Regions from separate parts of the Brevundimonas sediminis genome, predicted to be linked through region 3. Evidence: predicted binding sites of a transcription regulator. Region 3 holds the regulator's gene; each other region holds the start of a gene.
What was found. Region 3 encodes LexA, which represses DNA repair genes until DNA is damaged. Its sites were predicted from a motif close to ATGTTCNCNANNTGTTCT; they were not measured.

Region 1 (10,397 bases), on a different contig from region 3:
GCAGAAGGTGAGAATCCATTGCTCCGTGAGCTGGTCCACGTCATCGGTCATGCGCCCCGTCTGATCAGTCTTCGAACGTCTGAAAGGCCAACGAGCCCCGTCGGTCCGGCGTTCACCTTGGCCGTGAAAGACTTTTTCGGGGCAGGGTAAACGGCGATCACCCGCATCATGCCCGGTCGGGCTTTGCGCCCCGGGGAGACGGGGCTATACCCCCGCCGACCCTTTCATATTCCCCTAAGGCAGAGGCAGCATCCGCATGGCCAAGATCAAGGTCGAGAACCCCATCGTCGACATCGACGGCGACGAAATGACCCGCATCATCTGGCAGATGATCAAGGACAAGCTGGTCTTCCCGTTCCTGGACCTGGAGCTGGACTACTACGACCTGGGCATGGAGAACCGCGACGCCACCGACGACCAGGTGACCATCGACGCGGCCCACGCCATCCAGAAGCACGGCGTCGGCGTGAAGTGCGCCACCATCACCCCGGACGAGGCCCGGGTGAAGGAGTTCGGCCTGAAGAAGATGTGGAAGTCGCCGAACGGCACCATCCGCAACATCCTGGGCGGCGTCGTCTTCCGTGAGCCGATCATTTGCTCGAACGTGCCCCGTCTGGTTCCGGGCTGGACCCAGCCGATCGTCGTCGGCCGTCACGCCTTCGGCGACCAGTACAAGGCCACCGACTTCCTGATGCCGGGCGCCGGCACCCTGTCGATCAAGTTCGTCGGCGACGACGGCGAGGTGATCGAGCACGAGGTCTTCAAGTCGCCGGGCGCCGGCGTCGCCATGGGCATGTACAACCTGGACGCCTCGATCACCGAGTTCGCCCACGCCTCGTTCGCCTACGGCCTGCAGCGCAACTACCCGGTCTATCTGTCGACCAAGAACACCATCCTGAAAGCCTACGACGGCCGCTTCAAGGACATCTTCCAGGCTGTCTTCGACGAGCACTACGCGGCCGAGTTCAAGGCCCGCGGCCTGACCTACGAGCACCGTCTGATCGACGACATGGTCGCGGCCGCGATCAAGTGGTCGGGCGGCTTCGTCTGGGCGTGCAAGAACTACGACGGCGACGTGCAGTCGGACATCGTCGCCCAGGGCTTCGGCTCGCTGGGCCTGATGACCTCGGTCCTGATGACCCCGGACGGCAAGGTGCTGGAAACCGAAGCCGCCCACGGCACCGTGACCCGTCACTACCGCCAGCACCAGAAGGGCGAGGCCACCTCGACCAACTCGATCGCCTCGATCTTCGCCTGGACCCGCGGCTTCAAGCACCGCGCCAAGCTGGACGGCAACGCGGCCCTCGATAATTTCGCCGACACCCTCGAGAAGGTCGTCGTCGACACCGTCGAGGCCGGCTACATGACCAAGGACCTGGCCCTGCTGGTCGGCGACACCCAGTCGTGGCTGTCGACCGAAGGCTTCCTCGACAAGGTCGCCGAGAACCTGACGAAGGAACTGGCGGCCTAAGCCGGGGCGCTGACGCTCGCGACGCGGTCGCTCGCTGCTTGAGCGCTCAAGCGCCAGGCCGCGTCGGGTCGAGAAGGCGGAGCCTTCTGACCGCGGCCCAAAAGCAAAGGCCCGCCGGATTCGCGTCCGGCGGGCCTTTCGTTTGAGCGATCCGCCGGTTCGTGCATTGTGGTTGCGGTTAACGGAGGGCGGGCGTGAAAATCATCGGACGGCTTGTTCTGGCGGCGATCATCGTGGCGGTGGTCAGCTTCTTCGCCGCGCCCGGCGTGGCCTTCTTCGCCATCCGTTCCGCAGCGGACGCGAATGATGCGGCGGCCCTGTCGCGCCTGATCGACTATACGGCCGTGCGCCAGTCGCTGCGTCCACAATTGACCGGCAATCCCGCGGCCCAGGCGCCCGCGCCTTCCTTCCTTGAGGATCCGATCGGCGCCGTCCGGCGTCAGTTCGAGCAGGCGGTTCCCGCCCTCGGCCCCACCCCGGACACCTATCTGACGCCCGCCGCTGTCGGCGCCCTGACCCGGGGCGAAGGCCGCTATGCCTCCCAGCGCACCGCCGTTCCGGGCGCGGAGCAGCGCCGCGATCCCTTCCCCGAACCGGTCTTCTGGGGCGTCAATCGCGCCCGGATGGCGGTGACGGACGAAGGGGGCTCGAAGACGGTCTTCACCTTCGAACGTCGGGGCCCGTTTGACTGGCGTCTGGTCCATATCGGTCTGCCTGACGGCGTCTCGCCGGCGGCCCGGCCCGCGCCCGCGCCGGTCGCCGCGCCGCCGGCCTCGAAGAACGGCGGCTGACCACTTCCTCTGGCGCAAGTCCCCGGACTCGGGCAACCGTGGCGGTGGGGAGGCGTTACGACGCCAGAGGGAAGGATATGACGAAGAAACTGCTGACCGGCGCTCTGCTGGCGGCGGTGGTCCTGCTGGCCGCCGCCTGGGGTCTTGCGCCCGTCCTCACCGGGCAGGCGCTGATCCGCGCTGCGCGCGCCGGCGATGCGCAGAAGCTGGAGCAGCTGGTCGATTTTCCGGCCCTGCGCCAAAGTCTGAAGGACGAACTCCAGCAGGAACTGGTTCGTCGGGTCGGCGACGACCCGAGGCTGGCCGAGCGGGGTCTCGGCGCCCTCGGCATGATGCTGGCGCCGATGATCCTCGAAGGCGCGGTCGACGCGGTGGTCACCCCCGAGGTGCTGGCCCGGATGGTCAACACCGCCGAGGCGCCCGATCCGACCCGGCCGGCTCCACCCGAGCCCGGCGACGCAAAGGACGGCCGGGACATCCATCAGGCCTGGGGCTACCGCGACCTGAACCATTTCGCCGTGACCCTGACGGACCGCGATCACCCGGACCAGCACCTGGCCCTGATCCTGGAACGCCGCGGCCTGTTCCGCTGGCAACTGGCGGCGATCGATCTGCAGAGCGACGGGGCGTGAGCGGCTCCTGGGCCGACGTCGGGCAGACCGTTGAAGATCTGGTGGCGGAACGCCCCGACGAATACGGTTCCGAGGTGCGGGCGGTTATGGCCGACCTTCTGGCGCTGATGGAGAGGCTCGACGGCGCGCGGCCTTACATCGGTCCCGGCTACTGGCCGACCTTCGTCCTGAACTTCGATGAGCCCGGTTTCGAGAATCTGCAGCTGGAAGTGTTCGGGGACCGGATCGAGGTCTACCGGTTCACGGACCAGCTTTTCGATGTCCGGGAAGAGAAACACGTGCCCGGAGAAGGCTTCTCTGAAGCCTTCATCCGGGACCTGCCGACGTCGAACGCCTAGCCCAGCGCCGCCCGCACCGCCGCCAGGCCGTCCTCGGCCTTCGAACCGTCCGGGGCGCCGCCCTGGGCGAAGTCGGGCTTGCCGCCCGCGCCCTGACCGCCCATCGCCAGCACCGCCGCGCGGGCCAGATCGGCCGCATTGACCTTGCCGACGATGTCCGAGGTCGCGGCGACGGTGACCGCCGCCTTGCCGTCGGTGACGCCGATCAGGGCGACGACGCCCGAACCGACCTGTTTGCGGAAGTCCTCGGCCACGCCGCGCAGGCCCTTGCCGTCCACGCCGTCGAGGACGCGGGCGATCAGCTTGACGCCGTTGATCTCTTCCGGCGCCGCATTGGCGCCCGAGCCGCCGCCCAGGGCCAGCTGCTTTTTCAGCTCGGCGACCTGCTTCTCCAGCGCCTTGACCGAGGTTTGCAGACCTTCGACCCGGCCGGCCACATCGCCGGTCTGGACCTTGAAGTCGCGGGCCAGCTTGCGGGTCACCCCGGCCTGTCCTTCCAGGTACAGACGCGCGGCCTCGCCGGTCAGGGCCTCGATCCGGCGAACGCCGGAGGCGACGCCGGTTTCCTGAATGACCTTGAACAGGCCGATGTCGCCGGTGCGGGCCACGTGGGTGCCGCCGCACAGTTCGACGGAGTAGGGGGCGTTGTCGCTGACCAGCGAGCGGCCCAGCGTCAGGACGCGGACTTCCTCGCCGTACTTCTCGCCGAACAGGGCGATGGCGCCGGCCTCGATGGCGGCCTCGGGGGCCATCAGTTTCGTTTCCGCCGGGACGTTCTGACGGATGACCGCGTTCACCTCGGCCTCGATGGCCGCCAGCTCGTCCTCGGTGACCGGGGCGGCGTGGCTGAAGTCGAAGCGGGCGCGTTCAGCGTCGACCATCTGGCCCTTCTGGGCTACGGCCGCGCCCAGCACATTCTTCAGCGCCGTGTGCAGCAGGTGGGCCGCCGAGTGGTTGGCGCGGGTGGTCAGACGCTTGCCGGCGTCGACCGTCTGGGCCGCGCGGGCGCCGATCTCCAGCCTGCCCGCGGTGATCTGGGCCGACAGGACGTGCAGGTCGCCGGCGTGCTTCTTGACGTCGATGACCTCGGCTTCACCGCCGGGCCATTCGAAGGTCCCGTGGTCGCCGGCCTGACCGCCGCTCTCGGCGTAGAAGGGGGTGGTGTCGAACAGGACCTCGACGATGTCGCCGGCCTCGGCCGAGTCCACCGGTGCCCCGCCGTTCATGATGGCCAGGACCTCGCCCGAGCCCTCGACAGCGTCATAGCCGGTGAAGACCGTCGGCCCCAGACGGTCGCGCACGGACAGCCATTCGGCGGCGTTGGCGGTCTGGCCCGAGCCCTTCCAGTTTTCGCGCGAGCGCTGGCGCTGCTCGGCCATGGCGGCCTCGAAGCCGTCCACATTGACCGAGAAGCCGCGACGGCGGGCCTCGTCCTGGGTCAGGTCCAGCGGGAAGCCGTAGGTGTCGGACAGGGTGAAGGCCGTCTGGCCGTCCAGCATGTCGCCGGGGCGGAAGCCCTGCACCGCGGTGTCGAACAGGGCCATGCCCTTCGACAGGGTGGTGCGGAAGCGGATCTCCTCCTGCTTCAGCGTGTCCTCGATGAAGGGCTGGGCGCGCTTCAGCTCGGGATAGGCCTCGCCCATCTCGCTCACCAGCGTCGGCACCAGACGGTGCATCAGCGGGTCGGCGGCGCCCAGCAGGTGGGCGTGGCGCATGGCGCGGCGCATGATGCGGCGCAGGACATAGCCCCGCCCTTCGTTCGACGGCGTCACGCCGTCCGCGATCAGGAAGGAGGACGAGCGGAGGTGGTCGGCGATGACCTTGTGGCTCGACGCATGGGCCTCATCCGACTTCGTCGAGGTGGCCTCTTCCGAGGCGGCGATCAGGGTCTGGAACAGGTCGGTGTCGAAGACCGAGTTCTTGCCCTGCAGCACCGAGGCGATCCGCTCCAGCCCCATGCCGGTGTCGACCGAGGGCTTCGGAAGGCTGCGAACGATCTGGTCGTTCTCCTTCTCGAACTGCATGAAGACATTGTTCCAGATCTCCACGAACCGGTCGCCGTCCTCATCGGGCGAACCGGGCGGGCCGCCGGCGACGTGGTCGCCGTAGTCGTAAAAGATCTCGGTGCAGGGGCCGCAGGGGCCGTTGTCGCCCATAGCCCAGAAATTGTCGCTGCCGGCGATGCGGACGATCTTGTGATCCGGGAAGCCGGTGACCTTCTTCCAGATGTCGAAGGCCTCATCGTCGTCGATGTAGACGGTGACCATCAGCCGGTCGGGCGACAGGCCGAAGTCCTTGGTGACCAGCGACCAGGCGCGGTCGATCGCGTGTTCCTTGAAATAGTCGCCGAAGCTGAAATTCCCCAGCATTTCGAAGAAGGTCAGGTGGCGCGCGGTGTAGCCGACGTTATCCAGGTCGTTGTGCTTGCCGCCGGCGCGCACGCATTTCTGCGAGCTGGTGGCGCGGGGCCAGGGCGGGTTGGCGGCGCCGGTGAAGTAGTCCTTGAACGGGACCATGCCCGCGTTGACGAACATCAGCGTCGGGTCGTTCTGCGGCACCAGCGGAGCCGAGTGGACCTTCTCGTGGCCGTCGGCCGCGAAGAAATCGAGATAGGTCGAGCGGATCTGTTTCAGGCTGGTCATAAGAACGATCGTGCTAGCGGGGGCCGGACGCCGGACGGCGTCGGGGGAAGACCGGGCGTCATATAGGGATTTCGGAGGGAAATCACCTGTCCGCGCCCCGCTTCGGTCAGGGCGCGTCCCATTGGAGTTCGGCGGCGCCACGGTGTCGGCGCCCATCTGTCGAACAAACACAGGGATCAGCCGCGCGCGCCATTTCCCGTACTCCGCCGGATGGGTCAGTGCGGCGAAGCCTTCAGCCTCCGGAAGCCCGTCGACGCCCTGCCCGGCGGTGACCGGACCGGCTTCAGGACTATGGACGTCAACGTGGCCCGGCTCGCCGTCGATGACCCCGCCGCACCAACCCGGTCCGACGCAGAGCTCTCTCATGAGGGCGTTACAGCGGGAGGCCTGCTTCATCCGGGAAGTCTGTGGCCGGACCCGCTCGAGGGCAGGACGGGACCGCCCGGATTCGCCGGGCCGGATGACGGATCACCGGAGCGGATCGCACGGGGAGCGGACGCCGAAGGCGGCGGGTGTGAAGGGCGTGTGGGCGCGGACCGTTCGGCAACCGTTGCGGTAACAGCTATTTGACTTGCAGCTCAAGGTTACAGGCCTGCCAACTCGGGATTGCACATGTCGTGCAACTTGCATTGGAGGATGTGATGAAGCTGAAGACCCTCGGCCTCGGCGCCCTGACGGCCGTTCTGGCCACCCTGGGCTCCGCCACCGCGATGGCGAACGGCGGCTACACCTGGTACGACAACCAGTACTATCCGCTGGCCTTCTCCTACACCTACTACGCGGACGCCGCGAAGACCCAGCCGCTCGGCACGGTCACCGACACCTGCGTGACCAGCTATGATCCGATGTACGCGGCCCAGGTGTCGGTGCCCTACATCCCGACGGCCTACTACGACGAAGAGTTCATCTACCACTGCGGCGACATGGGGCCGGTCCTCCTGCCCTGACGAAAAAAAGGCCGCTCAACCCCGGCGGGGAGTTGAGCGGCCGCTCCGTCCGGTCCCGGCCCGGCGGGGTCGGATGGCGGGTCGCCGGACCGGATCGGAGAAGTGTCTGCAGGCGGCGCGAAGGAGCCGAAGCCCGGGCCCGGGATGTCGCCGGTCAAGGCGTGCGAAGGACGCGGGCGCTGCAGGCCCAGACGGCTTCGTCTCAGTCCCGGGCGTCCGGGCCGCTCGTCCCCCGCGAAGGCAGGGGGAGGGCGATCAGCCCTCCAGGTCCTGCCCCTCGTCCGGCTCGGGCGTGCCGAGCATGTCGTCGGCGATCTTGTTGGTCGAGGCGCGCACGGCCTTCTCGATCGCCGCGGACACATCCGGATTGGCCTTCAGGAAGGCGCGAACGTTCTCGCGACCCTGACCGATGCGGGTCGAGTCATAGCTGAACCAGGAGCCCGACTTCTCGATGATGCCGGCCTTGACGCCCAGGTCGATGACCTCGCCCAGCTTGGAAATGCCCTCGCCGTACATGATGTCGAAGATGACCTCGCGGAACGGCGGGGCGACCTTGTTCTTGACCACCTTCACGCGGGTGGTGTTGCCGACCACCTCGTCCCGGTCCTTGATGGCGCCGGTGCGGCGGATGTCCAGACGAACCGAGGCGTAGAATTTCAGCGCATTGCCCCCGGTCGTGGTTTCGGGCGAGCCGTACATCACCCCGATCTTGTGGCGGATCTGGTTGATGAACAGGACGATGCATTTCGACTTGTTGATCGAGGCCGTCAGCTTGCGCAGGGCCTGGGACATCAGGCGCGCCTGCAGGCCGGGCAGGCTGTCGCCCATCTCGCCCTCGATTTCCGCGCGCGGCGTCAGGGCGGCGACCGAGTCGACCACCACGATGTCCACGGCGCCCGAGCGCACCAGGGTGTCGACGATTTCCAGCGCCTGCTCGCCCGTGTCGGGCTGCGACACCAGAAGGTCGTCCAGGTTGACGCCCAGCTTCTGGGCGTAGACCGGGTCCAGCGCGTGTTCGGCGTCGACGAAGGCGGCCACGCCGCCCTTCTTCTGGACTTCCGCGACGGTGTGCAGGGCCAGGGTCGTCTTGCCCGAGGATTCCGGTCCGAAGACCTCGATCACCCGGCCGACCGGCAGACCGCCGATCCCCAGGGCCATGTCCAGACCGAGCGACCCGGTCGAAACGCTTTCGATCTCCGCGACCTGCCCGGCCTTGCCGAGCTTCATCACCGAGCCCTTGCCGAAGGCGCGATCGATCTGGGCGATCGCCGCCTCCAGAGCGCGTTGCTTGTCGCCGTCTTCCTTGCCTACCAACTTCAGAGCCGCCTGTGACATTGCCTTCGTCTCCCTTGCCATGATTCCCATCTGGTTTCGGGAGAGACCCGCCACGGACCCGCCCCCTCGTTGTGTGAGGCGGACTATGGACACGTTTTGTTCCGGTTCACAAGATGTTCTCTTTCTGTCCTTGCGAAGTTCCCGTTCCATGCGTCCAGAAATGACGCATCCGTTCATCTTCCGGCCGGGCGTCGAGCGAAGGCCGATGTCGGAAAGCTGATATCCGCCAGTCTCTTGAGCCTGTCAGGGAGTCGCGGCCGCGATCATGGGCTCGACCAGGGTCGCGGCGCCGGACAGGCCCGCGCCCAGCAGCAGGACGGCCAGGGCGATCATCAGCACGGGGCGGCGAGCGGCGCCGTCCGGGCCGAGCGGCCGCACCAGCATCAGTCCGGGCAGGCCGAGGATCGCCAGCACGCCGGGCAGGTCCATGCCGATTCCGAGGAAGACCGGATGCGCCAGGCCGACCAGCCAGGCGCCGCCGAGCACGGCCGTCAGCGCGACGGGCAGGGGGGCGGTCGGCTTGAGGAAGGCGGGGTCGTGGAGGGCGGCGACCATCGCCGCCCCGGCCGTCAGCAGGGCCGGCCAGAGCAGGAGGAAGGCCGTTCCGGGCGCCGCCGCCTGGGCGCCGGCCGCGAGGACGAGCATCAGGGCGATCAGTCCGGTCCAGCCGCCCCACAGGGTCCGGGCGGCCAGTTGCGGCGCGAGGGACAGGCCCGCCGCCATGCCGCCCGCGATCAGGACGGGCCAGCTCAGGCCCGCCAGCGGCACGCTGGCCAGGGTCAGCATCGCAAGCGCGCCGGCGGAGACCCGGCGATCCGGCCGGGCGCGGCCGCCGAGGACGGCGAGGATCATCGCCAGGACGGCGATGGCGGCGCCCGCCTCGAGCCAGGGCAGTCGCGCCAGCAGGGTGTAGTAGGCGTCCGCGCTGTCGATGCGTCCGGCCATCGGTCCGCCCAGTGCGCGCACCACGTGCAGGACCACCCATCCGGCGGACAGGAACCACAGGCCGTCCACCATCCCGCGGCCCACCTCGGCGGCGGTCAGCCCCATGCGCCTGCGGGCCAGGGCGCAGGCCGCGCCCAGCAGCCCCGCCGCCAGACCCCACAGGATCCAGCCGGTCTCCGGCGGATAGTGGATGATGATCCGGCCGAACAGGTCGGCGAAGACGGCGTCGCGTCCGGCCGCCGGCAGGGCGGGCGCCCGCAGCAGGGCGTCGGCGCTCTCCAGCGCCTGGGCGCCGATGTGCTGGACGCTGCCCTGATCCAGTTGATCCGGGGTCGAGGACGCCGCGTGGTACTGGTCGGGTCGACCGATGAAGGCGAAGTTCAGCCCCTGCACCCCGCGCCGCGCCGGGATGGTGAAGTCCGTGCCGTTCGGCATCTGGCGGTAGACGAACACCGCCAGGGCGTTGGAGGTCACCCCGCCCCCGATCCGGGGGGCGCTGTCGGCGAACAGGGCGACGGTCTCCGCATTGCCGACCCCGGTTTCGAACATCATGGCCCGGCCCCCGCCGCCGCGCGCCTCAAGGTTGACCACCGCGCCGATGCGGTCGCGCAGGGGGTGGCCGCCCCAGAAGACGCGGGCGCCGTCCAGGTCCAGTTCCTCGCCGTCGGTCAGCAGGACCACCAGCGTGCGGTCCGCCGGTCCCCGCGCCCGGATCGCCCGGACCGTCTCCAGCACCGCCGCCACGCCGCTGGAGTCATCGGCCGCCCCCGGCGAGTTCACCGTGGTGTCGTAGTGGGCCATGAGGGCGACGGCGGGCAGGGTCGGATCCCGCCCTGGCAGGACGCCGACCAGATTGGTCACGCTGTAGTCGGCGGCGGCCGGATCGCCCCCCGCCCGCTCCAGCCGGCGGATGGCGCCCGGCGACAGCGGGCCGGTCTGGGTCGAGGTCTGCAGGCCCAGCGCGCCCATCCGTTGGGTCAGATAGGCCTGCACCCGGACATGCTCGGCCGAGCCGACCGGGTGCGGCTGTCGGGCGATGGCCCGGATGTCGATCATCGCCCGGTCGCTCGAGAAGGCGGTCGCGGGCGCCGTGGCGGGGGCCGGCCGGGGGACCTGCAGGGTCAGCACCCCGACGCCCAGCGCGATCACCAGAGATCCGATCAGCCACCACAGCCGCATGAAGACGCTCCCCTGTCCAGACGACGGCGACGCTAGGGCATCCCGGCGGATTAGCGAAGGGGGATCAGGCCGCGCGACGGATCGACGAGGGCGCCTTCACGAACAGGCCGCGGCGGC
Region 2 (10,397 bases), on a different contig from region 3:
CCCCAGATCGGCGTCCAACGCCGCCAGACGCGGCTGGGCCGTCGCATAGTCCATCGCGTGCAGGGCCTGGGCGTTCAGACGGTCCAGATCGGCGGTGTCATAGCGCGCGGGCGAACGGCCCATCTTGGAGAAGGCGAAGCTGTCGCCCAGCGCCTGCACCGAGGCGCCGACCTCCAGCGCGTCCGAGGTGCCGATCTTGCCGAGGTGGCTGGTGATGGCGATGGGCTCATAGCCCTGCTCGCGCATGTCGCTGATCGACAGGGAGCCCAGACGCTTGGACAGGGCCGCGCCGTCGGCGCCGACCAGCAGCGGCATGTGGGCGAAGCCCGGGACCGTGGCGCCGAGCGCCTCGAAGATCTCGATCTGGGCGCCGGTGTTGGTGACGTGGTCCTCGCCCCGGATGATGTGGGTGATGGCCATGTCGATGTCGTCGACGACCGAAGGCAGGGTGTAGAGGAACAGGCCGTCCTCGCGGATCAGCACGGGGTCCGACATGGAGGCGGTGTCCACCTCGGCGTGGCCGCGGGCCAGGTCTTCCCAAGCGACGCGCTTGCCTTCCAGCTTGAAGCGCCAGTGCGGGCGGCGGCCCTCGGCCTCATAGGCGGCCTTCTCGGCCTCGGTCAGCTCCAGCGCGGCGCGGTCGTAGATCGGCGGCAGGCCGCGCGACAGTTGCACCTTGCGGCGACGGTCCAGTTCTTCCGAGGTCTCATAGCAGGCATAGAGGCGGCCCGAGGCCTTCAGGCGCGCGGCGGCCTCCTCATAGCGGTCGAACCGCTTGGACTGGTTGTGGCGCTCGTCCCAGAGCAGGCCCAGCCAGGTCAGGTCGTCCTCGATCCCCTGCTCGAACTCGGGGGTCGAGCGGGCCAGGTCGGTGTCGTCGATCCGCAGCACGAACGAACCGCCCTGCCCCTTCGCGAACAGCCAGTTCACCAGGGCGGTGCGGACGTTGCCGACGTGCAGCTTACCCGTCGGCGACGGGGCGAAACGAACCTTGACGGTCATGGGAAGAGAAACCTCGGAATGCGAGGCGCGTAGGTCGCGCTGCAACCCGGCGAAGTCAAGGCGCGAAGGGGGTCAAGCGGTGGGACAGCCCGCCCGGAACGCACGCGTATCCGCCAGGAAGGTCTCGGCGAGCGCCGGGGTTTCGAACGGAATGTCGTGTTCGGCGATCTGTTCGCTGGTCTCGCGCCAATAGCCCTTGCCGATGCAGGCCGATCCGTCGAGGCAGTCGAACCGCACCACGGCATGTTCCCCGTCGACGATGACAGTCCCTTCCGAGATCGAGTCCAGGGGCAGGGTCCACAAACCCCAGGCGGCGTTGCGCCCGAACAAATGGGACAGGGTCCCGCAATCCCCGCGGACCTGATGATAAAAGAAGGGCATGCCCCGACCGGTGCTGCCGTAGCTGAAATAGGTCTCCGCCCGGTCCTGAGCGGAAACCGCACCCGCCCCGGTCAGGGCGGCGGCGGAGATGGCGGCGGCGATCAGCAGGTCACGCATCAGGAATCCCTTCGCTTTGGGCGAGGAGACGGGTGATCCGATGAACGCCGCGTGAACGACGTTCGATCAGTCGTCGCGGTGGACGCGCTCGCGACGCTCGTGGCGTTCCTGGGCCTCGACCGACAGGGTCGCGGTGGGACGGGCTTCCAGACGACCGAGGCTGATCGGCTCGCCGGTCTCCTCGCAATAGCCGTAGGAGCCGTCCTCGATACGACGCAGGGCTTCGTCGATCTTGGAGATCAGCTTGCGCTGTCGATCACGGGTTCGCAGCTCGAGCGCCCGGTCAGACTCGGACGAGGCGCGATCCACCAGATCCGGGTGGTTCTCGGTCTCGGCCTTGAGATTACTGACGGTGCCCTTGGACTCACGAAGGATGTCATCCTTCCAGTCCATGAGCTTGCCCTTGAAGTAGGCCAGCTGCCGTTCATTCATGAACGGTTCGTCGTCGGACGGCCGGTACGCAGCCGTTTCGAGAACAGACGCCAATGCGTTCATCGCACTCACGCTCTAAACAGCGCCCCCCTGTGGCGCACCGCTGCGTATAGGGATGCGAAAGAGTCGCGGCAACACGCCTCTCGCGAGCGTGAGCGAGAAACGTTAATCCGCGCCCGCCACCGTGACATTTCTTCATCACTCCCGCCCCGCGTCCTGCGGTTTTCGGGATGAAATTGCCGTTTCAGCCGGCGCTGCGGCTCATGCCCGCCTTGGCCAGCTCAACCGCCGCGCGAAGATCGATTTGATCGAGCACCGCCTTCAGCCCGGGATCGGCATCCTCGGGGCGATCTTCCTTGAGGCTGCGCGTCAGGCTTTCGAGCGCACCCTCCCCGGCCTCGCCCGCCAGCAGCGCCAGCTTCAGCTCGTCGAGCCGATCGAGAAGACCGCGCCCGCGTCGAACAGCGCGCCGGCGACGTTCGGTGGCGTCTTCCACGCCCTGGAGCGCCATCAGGGCGGTCATGCCGGCTACGCCGGACACCGAGGCCGCCGCAGAAGGGGCGCTGGCCGGGGCGGCGGACGCGCCGCCGGAAACGGAGAAACCGCTCGCCACCTTGCCGGGGCGGGCGGGCTGTGACGCCGAGGGGCCGGTGGGGCCGGTAACCTTCATGGGAGGAGACTCCGGGACATGAGCGACCATCGCGGCCGCTGGTCACTGTTTGGTTAACGGCCCGGCAGAATCTGCCGCGACCGGCGGGCAGCGGGCGTTTCGTTGCATTGTTTTTGCTGACTTTTGTCTCTGGCATGGCCTTGGCATGGAGGGTCGCGAACACGCTTCACCGGACACCTGACCGATGCAGAAATTGCTGGCCTCCCTGCTGACCGCCGCCGCTCTGGCCGGATTCGCCGCTCCGGCGATGGCCCAGTCGCGGATCAAGGACATCGCCGCCATCGAGGGCGTGCGGTCCAACCAGCTGGTCGGCTACGGCCTGGTCATGGGTCTGGCCGGAACGGGCGACTCGCTACGCAACTGCCCCTTCACCCGCCAGTCGCTGGAGGGGATGAGCGAGCGCCTGGGCAACAATATTCGCGGCGCGACGGCCAACACCAAGAACATGGCCGCGGTCATGGTCACCGCCGAACTGCCCGCCTTCGCCACGCCGGGGGCGCGCATCGACGTCAACGTCTCCTCGATGTGCGACGCCAAGAGCCTGCTGGGCGGGTCGCTGATCGTCACCGGCCTGCAGGGCGCGGACGGTCAGGTCTATGCGGTCGCGCAAGGCTCCATCCAGACCGGGTCGGTTTCGGCTTCCGGAGCTTCCGGATCCTCGGTGACGCGCGGCGTGCCGACGGCCGGCCGGATCGCCTCGGGCGCCACGGTCGAACGCGAGACCGGTTTCGAACTGGCCAATATGAACGAGGTCCGGCTGACCCTGCGCAATCCCGACTTCACCACGGCCCAGCGGGTCGCGGCGGTCATCAACCAGTCCTATCCGAACAGCGCCCTGGCGGAGAACGGGACGGTCGTGGCCCTGCGGGCGCCCGCCGGGCTCGGCATGGCCGGCTTCATCAGCCGGGTCGAGAACCTGCCGGTCTCGGTCGATGCGCCGGCCAAGGTGATCATCGACGAGGTCAATGGCGTGATCGTCATGGGCGATGCGGTGCGCGTCTCCACCGTCGCCATCGCCCAGGGCAATCTGACGGTCTCCGTCCAGGAGAGCCCGATGGTCAGCCAGCCGGAACCCTTCAGCCGCGGCGGCCAGACCGTGGTGGTGCCCCAGTCCGACGTGCAGGTCGAGGAGGAGCGCGGCGTGCAGATGCGGATGGTCGGCGGCGGCAGCTCCCTGTCCAGCCTGGTCAACGGCCTGAACGCCCTCGGCGTCAGCCCCCGCGACATGATCAGCATCCTGCAGGCGATCAAAGCCGCCGGCGCCCTGCAGGCTGACATCGAGGTGATGTGACGATGAGCGATCTCACCCTCGCCTCCCCCTACTCCGGCGGCCTGCCCGCGACCGGTGTCCAGACGCCACGCGGCGCGGATACGGCCCGCATGCGCGAGACCGCGGAGCAGTTCGAGGCGTCCTTCCTGTCGCAGATGCTGAAGCCGATGTTCGAAGGTCTGAAGACCGACGGCATGTTCGGCGGCGGCGAGGCCGAGGGCCAGTGGCGCAGCTTCATGATCGACGCCATGGCGAAACAGACGGTCAAGGCCGGCGGCATCGGCCTTGCCGACCAGGTCATGGCCCAGATGATCCGGATGCAGGAGCAGGGACAGTCATGACCGAGGCAATGAACGCCACCGCCCGTGTGGACCAGATGACCGATCTGACCGAGCGGCTCACGGCCTGTCTGATCGCGGAGGCCCGGGCCTTCGAGACGCGACGGCCGCAGGACGCCGCGGCGACCGTCGCGGCGACGCAGGAACTGGCCAACACCTACCGGCGGGAATCCGCCCAGTTGAAGGCCAATCCGGCGGCGATCGCCGGCGCCCCCGCCGCGCGGCGCTCAGCCCTGGTCAAGGCCACGGAAGCGTTCGAGGCGGTGCTGACGCGGCACGCCCGCGCGGTCGAGGCCGCGCGTCAAATCTCCGAAGGTCTGGTGAAAACCATCGCGGCGGAGGTCGCCGCCCAGCGCGGTTCGCCGTCCGCGTACGGCGCTTCGGGCAAGGCCAACACCGCCGATCCCCGCGCCTTCGCGTTCAACCGGACCGCTTAACCCTGGGCGCACACGCGCAAAGGCGTTTTTAACGCAAGTCGGCGTATGGCTCCGGCATGAACATGAAATCGCGCCTTCTCGGCATGGCTTTCGCGGCTTCCGACGTGCTCCTTGAGCTGGACGGGGAGTCGGTGACCTTCGCCATCGGCGCGGGGCCTGTGCCGGGCGTGGACCCCGGCGCGGCCTGGAGCGGCCAGCCGCTTGAAAGCTTCCTGGGCGATGCGTCCCGCGCGCGGGTGATGTCTGCGGTTCGGGCCCTGTCTCCGGGTGTCCGCTCCGCGCCGGTCGACGTCGAGATCCTGACCGGCGACGGCCGGGCGCGTAAGGCCGTTCTGCGGGCCTTCCTGTTGCCCGATCTCGCGCCTTTCGTGTCCTGCGCCGTGGCCTGGCAGGGCGTGGCCTATCAGGCGGTCGCCCCGCAGACCGAGCCCCTGCTCGACGCCCGGGGGCTGCTCAAGCGTCTGAGCGGCTTGCTGGGAGCGGGCGCCGTGCCCAACCCGCCCGGCCTGAGCGTCGACTTCGTCGAGATTCCCGGTCTCGACGCGCTGGACGACGACGCGCACCGCAACGCCGCCCAGAGGATCGAGGCCTGCCTCCAGTCGGCCTCGCTGAACGGGGCCAGCGCCGCGAAGCTGGCGCCGGACCGGTTCGCCCTGATGCGGAACAGCACGGACATCGTGGACCTGACGGTCGAGATCCGCGCGCTCGGCGCGGCGGAAGGTCTGGACCTGTCCGCCCAGGCCAGCCGGGCCGACATCGGCGCCGTGGAGGCCGCCGTCGCGGTGCGCACCCTGCGACTGGCGCTGAATGAATGTCTGAAGGACGGCGTGACCGCAGGCGATCGGTTCGCAGAACGTCTGCGCCGCACGGTCGAGAACGCCGACCGTTTCCGCGGCATCGTCCGGACCCGCGACTTTACCCTCGCCTGGCAGCCGATCGTCTCGCTGGACACCCGCCTGGTGCACCATTTCGAGGCCCTGTCCCGCTTCGGCGGCGCCCATCAGGCGCCGACCGGCCCGATCGCGATGGCGGAGGAGCTGGGGCTGATCGAGGACTTTGATCTGGCTGTCGCCGAAAAGGCCGTGTCCCAGATGCGCAAGCCCGGCTTCGGGCTGGTCAAGGCCGCGATCAATGTGTCGGGCGTTTCGCTGGGCGATGACCGCTACGTCGAGGGACTGCTCCGGATGACCGCCGCCGCGCCGGAGGTTCGCAAACGCCTCATGGTCGAGGTGACCGAGACGGCGTCGGTGCCGGACCTGCCCGCCGCCAACCGGCGCCTGCAGGCCCTGCGGGAGGCGGACATCCGCGTCTGCCTGGACGACTACGGCGTGGGCGCGGCGTCGCTGGACTACCTGCGTCAGCTGTCCGTGGACCTCCTCAAGCTGGACGGGGTCTTCGCACGCGAGCATCAGGCCGATCCGAAGGTCCAGGCCCTGGCCAGTCACCTGCTCAAGCTCTGCCAGGAGCTGAAGATCCAGACCGTGGCCGAGATGATCGAGACCGAGGAGCAGGCGGCCGCGATGAAGGCCCTCGGCGTCGACTTCGGTCAGGGCTGGCTGTTCGGCCGTCCTGCCGAGACCCCCGTCGTCGCCGCGCCCGTCACCAACCGACGCCGGGGCGAGGTCGTGGGCTGGGGCTAAAGCGCCAGCGTCCGGTCCACGCCGATCGCCTGCAGGAAGTCCGGGTCGTGGCTGACGACCACCAGGGCTCCGTCGTAGTCGCGCAGCGCGGCCTCGATCACCGCGATCGAGTCCAGATCGAGATGGTTGGTGGGCTCGTCCAGAATCAACAGTTGCGGCGGATGATCGCCGCCGGTGACGCAGGCCAAGGCGGCGCGTAGCCGCTCTCCTCCGGACAGCGCCTCGACCGGCTTGTGAGCCGCCGCGTTGCGAAAGAGGAACCGGGCCAGGGCGGCGTGAGCCGCGTTGATGTCCAGCCCCGGGTTGAGACGTCTGCAGGCCTCCAGCAGCGTCTCACCGGGGCGCAGCAGGGCTGCGTCCTGATCCAGAAGCGCCGCCGCGACAGGACGATCAACCCGGCCGGACGTCGGCTCGAGATCGCCGGCGATCACCCTGAGCAGGGTCGATTTCCCGGCGCCGTTCGGCCCCGTGACCGCCAGTCGCTCCGGACCGGTCAGCGCCAGCGACACCGGGTGAAGAATGCTCCGGCCGTCGGGGGCGGACCAACGCGCCTGTTCAAGCGTCAGCACCGTGCGGCCCGCCGCCAGCCCGGTCGGCGGCAACTGCAGGTCCATGGCCCGGCCCCTTTCGACACGGGCCCGGGCGGACGCCAGACCGGCCTCCGCCGCCTCGATCCGGCGCTCCGTCAGGCGGCCTTCGCGCGCGCCGGAGTTCTCCGCCCGTTCAGCCATGGAGCCGAGCAGGATCTTCGGTTCGGACGTCTTCATCGCGAAGGCGCGGCCGGCCCGGTCCCGCCGGGCCTTGCGCTCCAGGGCCTTCTGCCCCTCGCGCGCGGCGGCGGTCGCCTCACGCCGGGCGGCGTCGAGGTCCCGTTCGGCGGCGGCGCGCTCGGCGGCCTTCCGCCCGGCATAGAGATCATAGCCGCCGCCATGGACCGCGACGCCGAGGCTGGAGAGCTCCACGATCCGGTCCATGGACCTGAGCAGGGCCCGGTCATGGCTGGCCACGACCGCGCCGCCGGGCCAGCGCGCCAGCAGGGCGGCGATCTGCGCCCGCCCATCCCGGTCCAGATGGTTGGTCGGCTCGTCCAGCACCAGCAGGTCCGGCGGGTCGAGCAGCAGGGCCGCCAGGCGGAGGCGGGTCTGTTCTCCGCCGCTGAGCGACGCCGTCGGTCGGGCGAGGTCCAGGCCGGCGAGGCCGACCTCGGCGAGCGCCGCCGAGACCCGGTCGTCCAGTCCCCAGTCGGCCGCTTCCAGATCGCCGGGGCCGCCGTCGCCGGCCAGAATACGGGCGATGACATCCAGGGCGTCGGCGACGCCCAGCGTTCCGGCGACGGTTTCGGAGGGGGCGGGATCGGGCCTCTGCGCCAGCCAGGCGACCCGTCCGGCCTGGGTGACAACGCCGTCAACCGGCTCCGCCAGGCCGGCGATCAGACGCAGGAGGGTCGTCTTGCCCGAGCCGTTCCGGCCGACAAGTCCAACGCGCTCCCGCCCGAAGGCGAGGGTCAGATCAGAGAAAAGGGTCTGGCCGTCAGGCGTGCGGGCCGCGACGCGAGCGAGCGTCACGAGCGCGGATGCGGACGGGCCTGGGCTTCGGAGTGAGGGCATAGGCGAGCACGAGCAGCAGCGGGGCGGAAAGGGCGAAACCGGTTTCCAGCGTGCTGATCATGATCGTCGGGCCTCCAGTGAACTCACTCGATAGCGAAAGGATGGGTGCGGATCGCCTTCCGTGCAAGCCTTTTCAGGTCTGGCCGCGCTGACGAGACCGTGAAAGGCTGCGTCCCGGGAGGATTTCCATGCGCCATCTGATCCGCTTCGCCGCCGTTGCGGCCCTGCTCGCCACCGCGGCCTGCGCTCACGGCCCCGAGGCCGCCGCCCCGCCTCCGGACTATACGCCGCTGGAGACCCGGCCGACCGGTCCGCACGCCCGGCTGTATGCCGACTGCATCCGGCAGGCGGCCGAACGCGGCGCCTACAGGCAGGTGATCGACGGCGGCGACGAACTGCTGCTGTTTACCTGTGACGGCCCGCTCGCGGCGGCGTTCTGGCAGGCCCTCGGGCCGCACAGCGAGCGGGTGGGCAGCGGGTTCGAGGAAGGCGGGCGCCGGTACCGGTCGACCGCGCCGGTCATCCGTAACCTGATCGGTGTGGACTATTGCTCCGTGGATGCGTCCGGCGGCGACGCCCGCTGCCTGCTGACCTTCAACGCGGGCGACTTCCTGATCGCGGATGACTGAGGCCAACGGCGTCCCTACATCCCGACCATGACCCACGCCGACACCGCTGACGCCATGGCCGAGCGCCGCAAGGCCGCGACGGATCGCATTCGCGCCGGAACCGGAATCGACGAGGCGATGATCGACCGGCTGGTCGAGGCCTTTTACGCAAGGGTCCGCGACGACGCCCTGATCGGCCCGATTTTCGCCGAGCGGGTCGAGGACTGGGCGCCGCATCTGGCGCAGATGAAGCTGTTCTGGTCGTCGGTCGCCCTGTCGACGGGCGTCTATCAGGGGCGCCCGATGCCGAAGCACCTGCCCCTGCCCGTCGACGCGACCCATTTCGACCGCTGGCTGTCCCTGTTCGAGGAGACGACCCGCGAGGTCTGCCCGCCTGACGCCGCCGCCCACTTCATGGAACGGGCCCGCCGGATCGCCGCGAGCCTGGAACTGGGCGTGGCCAATGCGAACAGCGTCCTTCTGGGACCGGGAGAGCGTTACCGAAGGCCGTGGACGCCGCAGGACTGAGGGGCTGCTGCCACCTGCTGTCAGCAGGCTGGCGAAACCGGAGGTGAGTTCCTATAATGTTCTTGCTGATTTTCCCGAACTGTCCCCCATATAGCGCTGTCGCGCCGGACCCTCCCCGGCCCCTCCGCGTTCTCCGGATTCCATGACCGAAAAGCACAACTTCATCCGCGTCCGCGGCGCCCGCGAGCACAATCTCAAGGGTGTCGATCTCGACATTCCGCGCGAGAAGCTGGTGGTGATGACGGGCCTGTCGGGCTCGGGCAAATCCTCGCTCGCCTTCGACACCATCTATGCCGAGGGCCAGCGCCGCTATGTCGAGAGCCTGAGCGCCTACGCCCGCCAGTTCCTGGAGCTGATGGGCAAGCCGGACGTGGACCTGATCGAGGGCCTCAGCCCGGCCATTTCCATCGAGCAGAAGACGACGTCGAAGAACCCGCGCTCGACCGTCGGCACCGTGACGGAGATCCACGACTACATGCGCCTGCTCTGGGCGCGGGTGGGCATCCCCTACTCCCCGGCCACCGGCCTGCCGATCGAGAGCCAGACCATCTCCATGATGGTCGACAAGCTGACGGCCCTGGCCGACGGCGAGCGCATCCTGCTGCTGGCCCCGGTCGTCCGCGGACGCAAGGGCGAGTACAGGAAGGAAATGGCCGAGTGGCAGCGCGCGGGCTTCCAGCGCGTGAAGATCGACGGCGAGTTCTACGCCATCGAGGACGCCCCGGCGCTGGACAAGAAGTTCAAGCACGACATCGACATCGTGGTGGACCGGATCGTCACCAAGCAGGGCCTTGAGGGTCGCTATGCGGACAGCCTTCAGACGGCCCTGGGTCTGGCGGACGGCATTGCTGTGGCGGAGTGGGCCAATACGATGGAAGGCGAGACCGGGCCGCGCCGGATCACCTTCTCCGAAAAGTTCGCCTGCCCGGTCTCGGGCTTCACCATCAGCGAGGTCGAGCCGCGGCTGTTCTCGTTCAACAACCCGTTCGGGGCCTGCCCGGTCTGCGACGGCCTGGGCGTGAAGCTGGCCTTCGACGCCGATCTGGTAGTGCCGGATCGGGACAAGAGTCTGCATGCGGGTGCGGTGGCGCCCTGGTCGCGCGGCCCTTCGCCGCTCTACACCCAGACCCTGCAGTCGCTGTCGACCCACTATGGCTTCTCGATGGACAAGCCCTGGCGCGAGCTGCCGGGCAAGGCGCAGACCGTGATCCTGCACGGCTCGGGCGGCGAGAAGATCAAATTCGTCTATGACGACAACGCCCGGAAATACGAGACTCTGAAGGCCTTCGAGGGCGTGATGCCGAACCTCGAGCGTCGCTGGCGCGAGACGGACTCGGCCTGGGTGCGCGAGGAACTGGGCCGGTTCC
Region 3 (10,397 bases):
TGGGGCAGGCGGCCGGCGCGGTCATCGACCTGCCGGGCGCGCAGAAGGAGACGGCGGACCGGGCGGCGCTGGTGCGGACCTTCTGGCGTGTCCGGAGCGACATCGTCATCCTGGGGCGCGGTTTTCAGGCCGAGGGCGCGCTGGACCGGCTGGGACCGTGGGGCGAGGCCACGCATGCGGCCGTCCGGCGACTGGAGAGCCTGTCCCGGGGGCAGGCGACCGAATTTCTGGGCGACATCGATCCGACCCTGAAGCGGGGCGGTGAGGAGGGCGATCTGGCCCGGGGCGCGGCGGCCATCGGCCTGACCCACATGCACCGCGACCTCGATGACCTGATTGCCCGTTTCCGCGACCTGCATCTGATCTAGACGCGAGCGTGCGGACCCCACATTCTGGTGCGCGACGCGGGGCTCTCCGGGCTCTGGAAGAGGATGGACCGATGAAGCCGCCCAAGAAGAGCGAAACGATCGAGGTTCGGGTGCCCTACGGCGCCAAGACGGCCTTCGCCGATCATTGCCGCCGCAACGGCCAGACCGTCAGCGAGGCGGTGCGGACCTTCATGGAGCGCGAGATCGGCGACGGGCCGGTCGGGCGGGGGCGCGCCCGTCTGTGGCACGCCGTCGCGGCGCTGGCGGCGGGTCTGGCGCTGGGCGCGGTCGCCGCCCCGTCCCTGGCCCAGACGCAGGCCCATCACGGCTCCCGCGCGGCGTTCGATCAGCTGGACCGCAACGGCGACGGCGCGATCAGCTTTGACGAGTTCCGGCGCTGATCAGCGCACCGGTTTGAAGAATCGCCCGGCCTGCAGGTTGAACCAGGTCCAGGGCTTGAACAGCCCGGCCCCCGGCTTCCAGGAGGCGACGATGACCTCGGCCTTGCCGACGATGTTCTCGGCGGGCAGCAGGCCCACGCCGACGTCGGCGGGCCAGCGGCTGTCCAGCGAGTTGTCGCGGTTGTCGCCCATCATGAAGTACTGGCCCTCGGGCACGACGTAGACGCCCGTGTCGTCCCCGGGCAGGCCCGAGCCGCCGTCGTAGGTCAGGTAGGGCGTGCCGTCGGGGCGGGTTTCGCGCACCTGCAGCACCTGACGGTCCGGGGCGTCGTGATCCTGGACGATGTCGAGCGGGGTCCGTCGGATCGGACGACCGTTGATGAAGACGGTTCCGCCCATGACCTGGACGCGGTCGCCCGGGAGGCCGATCACCCGCTTCACCCAGGTCTGTTGCGGATCGCTGGGGCGGCGGAAGACCACGACGTCGCCACGTTCGGCCTGCCGGCCGAACAGGCGGCCGCCGGGCAGGGGCGGGTTGAGGGGCAGGGACGCCCGGCTCCAGCCGTAGGCGAATTTGGACACCACCACATAGTCGCCGGTCACCAGACCCGGCTCCATCGAGGACGAGGGGATGGTGAAGGGCTGGAACAGGCTGGTCTGGATGACGGTGGCCGCCAGCAGGCCGATGCCGATGACCTTCAGGGTCTCGGTGAGTTCGTGGAGGGATCCGGTGAGCGATCCGGGCGGGGTCTTGGCGTCTTCGGTCATGGGCGCAGGAAAGAGGGTCTGGCGGGAGGCATCAACGCTTGCAGCGTCCGGACGTCCGGAATTCGTGTCCGGACATGAAAAACGCCGGAGCTTTCGCCCCGGCGTTTCCCGATTTCAGCGAACGGGCGCAGATCAGCCGCGCTTCTCGATCGGCACATAGTCGCGCTGCGTCGGGCCGGTGTACAGCTGACGCGGGCGGCCGATCTTCTGGCCCGGGTCGGCCATCATTTCCTGCCACTGGGCGATCCAGCCGACGGTGCGGGCCAGGGCGAACAGCACGGTGAACATGCTGGTCGGGAAGCCCATCGCCGACAGGGTGATGCCGGAATAGAAGTCGACGTTCGGGAACAGCTTGCGCGAGGTGAAATACTCGTCGCTCAGCGCGACCTTCTCCAGCTCCTTGGCGACGACGAACAGCGGGTCGTTCTGGCGGCCGGTCGCTTCCAGGACCTCGTAGGCCGACTGCTGCATGACCTTCGCGCGCGGATCGTAGTTCTTGTACACGCGGTGGCCGAAGCCCATCAGCTTGTACTTGCGGTCCTTCACGCCCTGGATGAACTCCGGGATCTTGTCCGGAGTGCCGATCTCCTGAAGCATGTTGAGCGCCTCCTCGTTGGCGCCGCCGTGCGACGGGCCCCACAGGCAGGCGATGCCGGCGGCGATACAGGCGAACGGATTGGCGCCCGAGGAACCGGCCAGACGGACGGTCGAGGTCGAGGCGTTCTGCTCGTGATCGGCGTGCAGGGTGAAGATGCGGTCCATGGCGCGGACCAGGCGCGGATCGACCTGGTAGTCCTCGGCCGGGACGGCGAAGCACATGCGCAGGAAGTTTTCGGCGTACGACAGGTCGTTGCGCGGCGAAACGAAGGGCTGGCCGATGTGGTATTTGTAGGCGCGGGCCGCGATGGTCGGCATCTTGGCGATCAGACGGATGGCCGAGATGTTGCGCTGCACCGGATCATGGATGTCCAGGCTGTCGTGGTAGAAGGCCGACAGGGCGCCGACGGTGCCGACCATGATGGCCATCGGGTGGGCGTCGCGACGGAAGCCCTCGAAGAAGCGGTCGAACTGCGCATGCAGCATGGTGTGCATGGTGATGCTGTTCTTGAAGGCGTCGTACTGCGCCGCGTTCGGCAGTTCACCGTGCAGCAGCAGGTGGCAGACTTCGATGAAGTTCGAATCCGAGGCCAACTGGTCGATCGGATAGCCGCGGTGCAGCAGCACGCCGGCGTCGCCGTCGATGAAGGTCAGGCCGGACTCGCACGAGGCGGTCGAGGTGAAGCCCGGGTCGAAGGTGAAGGCGTCGGTACCCGCATACAGCTTGCGGATGTCGATGACGTCGGGGCCGGTGGAGCCCGCCAGCACCGGAAGTTCAACGGACTTTCCGGCGTAGTTGAGGGTCGCCGTACCGGCGGGTTTGGCTTGTTCGGTCATTTCAGCCCCTTTGTCAGAACGGTCTCGCGCGGGGAGGCGACGGACCGCGTTTCATTTGTGAACTTCACTTAGTCTTTCGCAGCGCATCATCCAAGCGCCCGAGGCTTTCTTCTCGTCCCAGAGCGGCCAAAGTTTTCGCGATATCGGGCGAAGCGGCCCCGCCGGTCAGGGCCGCGCGGGTCGCCGGACCGATTTTGCCGAAGCCCACGCCTTCCTCTTCGGCGAACGCCTTGAGCTCGCTTTCGAGAGCGAAGACGTCCCAGCTGCCGAACAGATTCAGACGGTCGCGGAGGCGGCCGATCCGCTCGCCGGATTCGCCCGACAGAAGGCCGAGGCCTTTTTCATCGATGGAAAGCGGCCGGGTCTTCAGGGCGAAGGCCGTCTGGTCGGCCAGCTCCAGCGTGGTCTTCGCGCGGTCCTTCACGAACGGCATGGCGCGCAGCAGGCGGGCCTCGTCGTCCGGCGCGAGGGCGTGGCCGCGGGACAGGTGAACGTCCAGGGTCATCTTGGCCAGCCGGTCGTCCTGGGCCAGCCGGATCCAGTGGCTGTTCACGTGGGCCAGCTTGTCGAAGTCCAGCCGCGACGGCGCCTTGCCGATACCTCCCAGATCGAACCAGGCGCGCGCCTGCTCGTCCGAGAACAGTTCGTCGTCGCCGTGGGCCCAGCCGAGGCGGGCCAGATAGTTGCGCATGGCCTCGGGCAGGTAGCCCATCTCGGCGTACTCATGCACCGCCTGCGCCCCGTGCCGCTTGGACAGCTTGGCGCCGTCCGGACCGTGGATCAGCGGGATGTGGGCGAAGGTCGGGCGCGTCCAGCCGAGGGCGTCATAGATCAGGCTCTGGCGGGCGGCGTTGTTCAGGTGATCGTCGCCGCGGATCACATGGGTGACGCCCATGTCGTGGTCGTCGACGACCACGGCAAGATTGTAGGTCGGGGCCCCGTCCGAGCGCAGGATGACCAGGTCGTCCAGGGACGCGGTCTCCCAGCGCACCGTGCCCTGCACCGCGTCCTCCACGACGACGGGGGCGTCCGCCGGGCGGCGGAAGCGGACGGTGTGGGGCTTGAGCAGGTCATCGACGGTCGGCTCGCGATCGCGCCACGGGGACTCGAAGGTTCGGCCTTCGGCCTTGGCCCGATCGCGCAGGGCGGCGGTTTCATCGGCGGTCAGGAAGTCGCGATAGGCGTGGCCGGTCTCGAGCAGCTGCTCAGCCACCTCGCGGTGGCGATCGGCGCGCGAGAACTGGAACACCGGCTCCTCGTCGGCGAACAGCTCCAGCCAGGCCATGCCGTCGAAGATGGCCTTCACCGCCTCGTCGGTGGAGCGCTCCCGGTCGGTGTCCTCGACACGCACGAGAAACTTCCCGTTGTGTCGTCGTGCATACAAATAGTTGAAAAGCGCCGTGCGGGCGCCCCCTATGTGCAGGAAGCCGGTGGGCGAGGGGGCGAAGCGGGTGACGACTTCGGCGGAGGAGGAGGGGGAGGAGGTCATTGCAGGTCGGTCCGATCGGGCCGTCCTTATACCCCCGCTCGCCGCAAAGCCTAGGGTCCGGGACCGGATCGTCGGATTTCTGGAGCGCGAGGTCGCGAGCCAGACCCTGCGCTGGCGGTTGTGGACGCCGGTGGCCTTCGGCGGCGGCTGCGCGACCTATTTCGCCTTCCGGAGCGAACCGTCGGCGTGGCTCCTGCTGCTGGCGGCCGGGCTGCTTTCGGGCGTTTGGCTGATCGCCCGGCGACGGCGTGTGGCGCGGGCGGGGAGCCTGTGCCTGCTGATGCTGGCCAGTTTCGCCCTGGGGCTGGCGGCGGCGAAGCTGAGGACGGACGCGGTCGCCGCGCCGATCGCCCCGGCGCTGGACGGGCCGACGGTGATCGAGGGCTGGGTGGTCGATGTCGACAGCCGGGGGGCGGCGGGTCCGCGGGTGATCGTCGCCCCGGTGCGGATCCGGGGCCTGGCGCCCGAGGCGACGCCCGTCCGCGTCCGCGCCACCGTCAGGGATGCGACGCCGCCCGCGCCGGGCGAGGCGATCCGGCTGTTCGGCATCCTGAACCCGCCGCCCGCGCCGGCCAGCCCCGGCGCCTATGACTTCGGCCGCACAGCCTTCTTCCAGCGGATCGGCGGGGTGGCCTTCAGCCTGGGCGAGACCCGGTCCGCCGTCCTGCCCGAGGCGCCGATGCGGCTCAGGCTGGTGATGAAGGTCAACGCCCTCCGGTTCGATCTGGCGAAACGGATCGTGGCGCGGCAGGGCGAGCGGGCGGGCGGGGTGGCGGCGGCCATGACCACGGGGCAGGAGGCCTGGCTGGACCCGGCCCAGGTCGATGCCATGCGCGATTCCGGGCTGGCGCACATCCTGTCGATCTCCGGTCTGCACATGGCGGTGGTCGGCGGCTTCGCCTTCTTTCTGGCGCGGCTGCTGATCGCCCTGTGGCCGTGGCTGGCGCTCAGGGTCCCGGGCAAGAAGGTGGCGGCGGTCGCGGGTCTGTTGGCGGTGGGGACCTATCTGGTCATCTCTGGCGCGCCGCCCCCGGCCGAGCGGGCGGCGGTGACGGCCTCCATCGCCTTCCTCGCCGTCCTGTTGGACCGGCAGGCGATCACCATGCATGCGCTGGCGGTGGCGGCCTTCGTGGTGCTGGTCCTCCAGCCCGAGGCCGTCGTCACGCCCGGATTCCAGATGTCCTTCGCGGCCACGGCGGCCCTGGTCGCCCTGGTCGAGGCCTGGCCCCGGCGGCCGAAGGAGATTTCCGCGCCCTGGCCGATCCTGGCGGTGCAGCGGACCGGCGCCTGGATCGGGGCGGCGGTGCTCGCCAGCCTCGTCGCGGGGGCGGCGACCGGGCCGTTCGCCATGCAGCATTTCAACCGCTCGGCCATGTACGGGCTGGCGGCGAACCTCGCGACGGTGCCCCTGTCGGACTTCGTCATCATGCCGATGCTGGCGCTGGGCGCCTTGCTGGAGCCCTTGGGACTGGGCGCGCCCTTCCTGTGGCTGGCGTCGCGGGGAATCGAGGCGATGCTTCTGGTCGGCGAGCGGGTGGCGGCCCTGCCCGGCGCGGTGCAGACGATCGCCAGTGCGCCCGGGGCGGCCCTGCCGACGGCCTTTCTGGGCGTCCTGTTCTGCTGCCTGTGGCGCGGTTCGTTGCGATGGCTGGGGTTGCCGCTGGCCTGCGCCGTGCTGATCTGGCCCCGTCCGGCGCCGCCCGACCTGTGGATCGGCGACGGGGGATTGCAGGCGGCGTGGGTCGAGGACGGACGGGCGACGGTGGTGCGGCCCGGCGTGCGGCAGTTTGCGGTCGATGTGTGGACCCGGCGCCAGGGGCTGGAGGCCATGGAGCGTCCGGCGGAAGGGTGGACCTGCGGCCGCTTCTCCTGCGCGCCGGAAGCGTCAGGACCGGTGGCGCTGTGGTGGGGCCGGCGGGCGCCGACGGATGAACAGCTGGACGGGCTGTGTCGATCTGCGCCAGTCGTCAGTGTACGGACGGTCGTGAGCGCCTTGCCGCCATCCTGCGCCGGAACGCTGGTTCTGGACGGGCTCGACTACGCCCGGGGCGGGGCGGTGGAGCTGAAACGCGAAGGACCCGCCGCGGCGAACCGCTGGCGGGCCCTGTGGGTGTCTGACGTGCGCGGCGAGCGGCCGTGGAGCCGCTACGGCGACGCCGCCACCGTCAGTGATAGCGGCGGATGAGGCCGACCAGCTTGCCCTGCACGGCCACCTGATCGGCGCCGTAGATCTTGGTCTCATAGTTGCGGTTGGCGGGCTCCAGCGCGATGGACGCGCCCTTCTTGCGCAGGCGTTTCAGCGTGGCCTGTTCGCCCTCGACCAGGGCCACCACGATCTCGCCCGACGAGCAGTTCTCGGTCGATTTGATGATGACCATGTCGCCGTTGAGGATGCCCGCCTCGATCATCGAGTCGCCCTCGATCTCGAGCAGATAGTGTTCGCCCGAGCCGAGCATGGCTTCCGGCACCGGATAGCGGGCGGTCTCGTGCTCGATGGCGTCAATGGGGGTGCCCGCCGCGATCTTGCCCATCAGGGACAGTTCGCGGGTGTCATTGGCCGGTTCGGCGGCCTTGGGACGGCCGCCGCCCTCGATCACGCCGGGCTTGAAGCCCGCATGGCCGCGCGGCGCGCCGGCGGTGGCCTGTTCCGGCAGCTTCGTGACTTCCAGCGCCCGGGCGCGGTGGGCAAGGCGGCGGATGAAGCCGCGTTCCTCGAGCGCCGTGATCAGGCGGTGGATGCCCGACTTGGACGCCAGATCCAGCGCCTCTTTCATCTCGTCGAACGACGGAGACACGCCGGTCTCCTGAATCCGCTCGTGGATGAACATGAGCAGTTCGTGCTGTTTGCGGGTGAGCATGCAGACCTCGAGGCGAATCCGGTTTCCAGAACGCTAGCGGAACAAACCGCAAACGTCCAGAAACTGTTCCTGAGGTGTTCCGGTTAAGGCAGGGTTACCGAAGCAGCGCCCGCGTCGCCGCCTCCACGTCGTCCTGACGCATCAGGCTTTCGCCGACGAGGATGGCCTGGGCATGGGCGTCCGAGACCCGTTGCACGTCGTCCGGGGTGAAGATGCCGCTTTCGGCGACCAGCAGGGCCTTGACCGGGCTGAGCATGGCGAGGCGTTCGGTGGTCTCCAGATCGACCTCGAAGGTGCGCAGCGAGCGGTTGTTCACCCCCACCAGATCGCCGCCCAGCTTGCAGGCGCGGGCCATCTCGGCTTCGTCGTGGGTCTCGATCAGGGCGTCCATGCCGAAGCGTTCGGCCTCTGACAGCAGTTCGGCGGCGAGCTTGTCGTCGATCATGGCCAGGATGATCAGGATGCAGTCGGCGCCCAGGGCGCGGCTCTCGGCCACCTGCCAGGGGTCGACCAGGAAGTCCTTGCGCAGGCAGGGCAGGGCGACCGCGTCGCGGGCGGCGGCGAGGTAGCTGTCGTCGCCCTGGAAGCTGGGGCCGTCGGTCAGGACGGACAGGCAGGCGGCGCCGCCGCGCTCATAGGCCCTGGCCAGCTCCGGCGGATTGAAGTCGGCGCGGATCAGGCCCTTGGACGGGCTGGCCTTCTTGATCTCGGCGATCAGGGCGGGGCGGCCGGTCTCCTCGACGTGGCGGTCCAGGGCGGCGCGGAAGCCGCGCGGAGCCGAGGCGAGGGCGGCGCGGGCCTCGACGGCGTCCTGCGACAGGGCGGCTTTCCGACCGGCGACGTCCTCGCGCTTGTAGGCGGCGATGCGTTCCAGCACGTCGGTCATGCCGTCTCCTCTTCCTCGATGGGCGTATTGGTGGCCTCGACCAGTTCGGCCAGGGCCCTGGCCGCGCGGCCGTCGTCGATGACAGCGGCGGCCTGAACCGCGCCCTCGGCCAGATCGGCGGCCTTGTCCGCGACCACCAGGGCGGCGGCGGCGTTCAGCAGGACCACGTCGCGATAGGCGCCGGTCGCCCCGTCCAGCAGGGCGCGCAGGGCGGTGGCGTTCTCCTCGGCGTCGCCGCCGCGGATGGCGCTGATGTCGTGGCGGGAAAGGCCCGCGTCCTCGGGCGCGACGGTGAAGCGATGGACGGCGCCGTCCTTCCATTCCGCCACCTCGGTCTCGCCGGTGACGGTCAGTTCGTCGAGGCCCTGACCGTGTACGGTCCAGGCCCGGATCGCGCCCAGACGCCCCAGCACCTCGGCCAGGGGCTCGAGCAGGCGGGGATCATAGACGCCCATGACCTGCCGCTTCGCCTGCGCCGGATTGGACAGGGGGCCCAGGAGGTTGAAGACGGTGCGGAAGCCGATCTCGGCCCGCACCGGCCCGACGTGGCGCATGGCCCCGTGGTAGGTCGGGGCGAACAGGAAGGCGATGCCGGCCTTGTCCAGCGCGCGCAGTTGCTGCGCCTCGCTGGCCTGCAGGTTCACGCCCAGCACCGACAGGACGTCGGACGAGCCGGATTTCGAGCTGAGCGCCCGGTTGCCGTGCTTGGCCACCTTCAGTCCGGCGCCCGCCAGCACAAGGGCCGCGGCGGTGGAGATGTTGTAGGTGTGCTGGCCGTCGCCGCCGGTGCCGCAGGTGTCGATCACCTCCCACGGATGATCCAGCGTCAGGGCCGCCTCGCGCATAGCGGTGGCGAAGGCCGCGATCTCGCCGACGGTCTCGCCGCGGATGCGCAGGGCGGTGACGGCGGCGGCGACCTGGGCCGGAGTCGGCTCGCCGCGCAGACAGGCGGCGAAGAAGGCGTGCGCCTCCGCATCCGACAGCACCTGACCGTCGACCAGTTTGGCGAGGATCGGCTTGACGTCCGCCACGTCAGACCATCGCGGTCCGGCGCACGTTCGCCAGGTCGAGGAAGTTGGCCAGCAGGTCGTGGCCGTGCTCGGTGGCGATCGATTCCGGGTGGAACTGGACGCCGTGGATCGGGCGGGTCCTGTGGGCCAGTCCCATGATCTCGCCGTCGGCGGTCCAGGCGGTGACCTCCAGCACGTCCGGGAGGGTCTCCCGCTTCACGGCCAGCGAATGGTAGCGGGTCGCGGTGAAGGGCGAGGGCAGGCCGCGGAAGACGCTCTTGCCCTCATGCAGGATGGGCGAGGTCTTGCCGTGCATCAGGGCCTTGGCCCGGATCACGTCGCCGCCGAAGGCCTGTCCCATCGACTGGTGGCCCAGGCAGACGCCGAAGATCGGCATGTCCAGCGGCGCGGTGTCGATCAGGGCCAGGCAGATGCCGGCCTCGTTCGGGGTGCACGGGCCCGGCGACAGCAGCACCGCCTCGGGCTTCAGCGCCCAGGCTTCGGCGGCCCTCAGGTCGTCGTTGCGCACGACCTTTGTCTCCGCGCCCAGCTCCGCGAGGTAGTGGACGAGGTTGTAGGTAAAGCTGTCGTAGTTATCGACGACGAGGATCATGGCTCTGCTTCTAGGGACTGGCGGCGGTCAGGCCAAGCACCGAGGGTGCGGTAAGATGACGTTAACCTTGTTGACCCGAATTGGGACGCTTCGACGGGGGAGGCTTCCATGGCCGACGGGATCCAGAAGGCGCGTGCTCTGCTGATGACGCCGGAGGCGGTGGCGACCAGCCCCTGGGCCGCCCTCGGCGCTGCGGCGTTGGCGGCGACGGCGGCGGTGCTGATGGCCGGGGTGGTGATCCTCGGACCGGGCGTCCGCTTCCAGGACGCCCCGCCCGTGTCTCAGGACCTGTTGCCGAACGGATAGCGCCATGCCTCGTCCGCGGCCCGCATCGGGGCGCGGGCCTTGGCCCGGGTCTCCGCATATTCCGCCGCCGGATCGCTGTCCGACACGACGCCGGCGCCGGCCTGGACGTGGATCTGTCCTTCGGTGAACAGGGCGGTGCGCAGGACGATGCAGATGTCCGCCTCGCCGCCCGCCGAGATATAGCCCACGCCGCCGCCGTAGCCGACGCCGCGCTTCACCTCTTCCAGCTCGTCGATGATCTCCATGGCCCGCACCTTGGGCGCG

Region 1: the regulator LexA is predicted to act here: its motif matches at 8,259-8,276, upstream of recA (recombinase RecA).
Region 2: the regulator LexA is predicted to act here: its motif matches at 9,076-9,093, upstream of uvrA (excinuclease ABC subunit UvrA).

What each region holds. Positions count from the first base shown of each region.
Region 1 is NZ_JBLYQK010000032.1:747-11,143, forward strand. It holds gene ACLQ7T_RS13720 (NADP-dependent isocitrate dehydrogenase) at 257-1,471, shown strand; gene ACLQ7T_RS13725 (DUF2939 domain-containing protein) at 1,666-2,262, shown strand; gene ACLQ7T_RS13730 (DUF2939 domain-containing protein) at 2,340-2,894, shown strand; gene ACLQ7T_RS13735 (hypothetical protein) at 2,891-3,232, shown strand; gene alaS (alanine--tRNA ligase) at 3,229-5,874, opposite strand; gene ACLQ7T_RS13745 (hypothetical protein) at 6,516-6,821, shown strand; gene recA (recombinase RecA) at 7,077-8,156, opposite strand; gene ACLQ7T_RS13755 (M20/M25/M40 family metallo-hydrolase) at 8,400-10,280, opposite strand; gene ACLQ7T_RS13760 (CheR family methyltransferase) at 10,345-10,397, opposite strand, start outside.
Region 2 is NZ_JBLYQK010000006.1:24,294-34,690, reverse strand. It holds gene gltX (glutamate--tRNA ligase) at 1-1,002, opposite strand, end outside; gene ACLQ7T_RS05320 (hypothetical protein) at 1,075-1,500, opposite strand; gene dksA (RNA polymerase-binding protein DksA) at 1,567-1,995, opposite strand; gene ACLQ7T_RS05310 (flagellar assembly protein FliX) at 2,177-2,602, opposite strand; gene ACLQ7T_RS05305 (flagellar basal body P-ring protein FlgI) at 2,787-3,893, shown strand; gene ACLQ7T_RS05300 (rod-binding protein) at 3,896-4,213, shown strand; gene ACLQ7T_RS05295 (flagellar basal-body protein FlbY) at 4,210-4,647, shown strand; gene ACLQ7T_RS05290 (EAL domain-containing protein) at 4,710-6,287, shown strand; gene ACLQ7T_RS05285 (ATP-binding cassette domain-containing protein) at 6,284-7,852, opposite strand; gene ACLQ7T_RS05280 (hypothetical protein) at 7,818-7,955, opposite strand; gene ACLQ7T_RS05275 (hypothetical protein) at 8,083-8,523, shown strand; gene ACLQ7T_RS05270 (group III truncated hemoglobin) at 8,551-9,030, shown strand; gene uvrA (excinuclease ABC subunit UvrA) at 9,173-10,397, shown strand, end outside.
Region 3 is NZ_JBLYQK010000015.1:27,797-38,193, reverse strand. It holds gene ACLQ7T_RS09970 (FUSC family protein) at 1-368, shown strand, start outside; gene ACLQ7T_RS09965 (EF-hand domain-containing protein) at 440-769, shown strand; gene lepB (signal peptidase I) at 770-1,537, opposite strand; gene gltA (citrate synthase) at 1,670-2,971, opposite strand; gene gltX (glutamate--tRNA ligase) at 3,036-4,460, opposite strand; gene ACLQ7T_RS09945 (ComEC/Rec2 family competence protein) at 4,423-6,645, shown strand; gene lexA (transcriptional repressor LexA) at 6,626-7,318, opposite strand; gene trpC (indole-3-glycerol phosphate synthase TrpC) at 7,413-8,204, opposite strand; gene trpD (anthranilate phosphoribosyltransferase) at 8,201-9,235, opposite strand; gene ACLQ7T_RS09925 (anthranilate synthase component II) at 9,237-9,827, opposite strand; gene ACLQ7T_RS09920 (peptidoglycan-binding protein) at 9,936-10,133, shown strand; gene trpE (anthranilate synthase component I) at 10,109-10,397, opposite strand, start outside.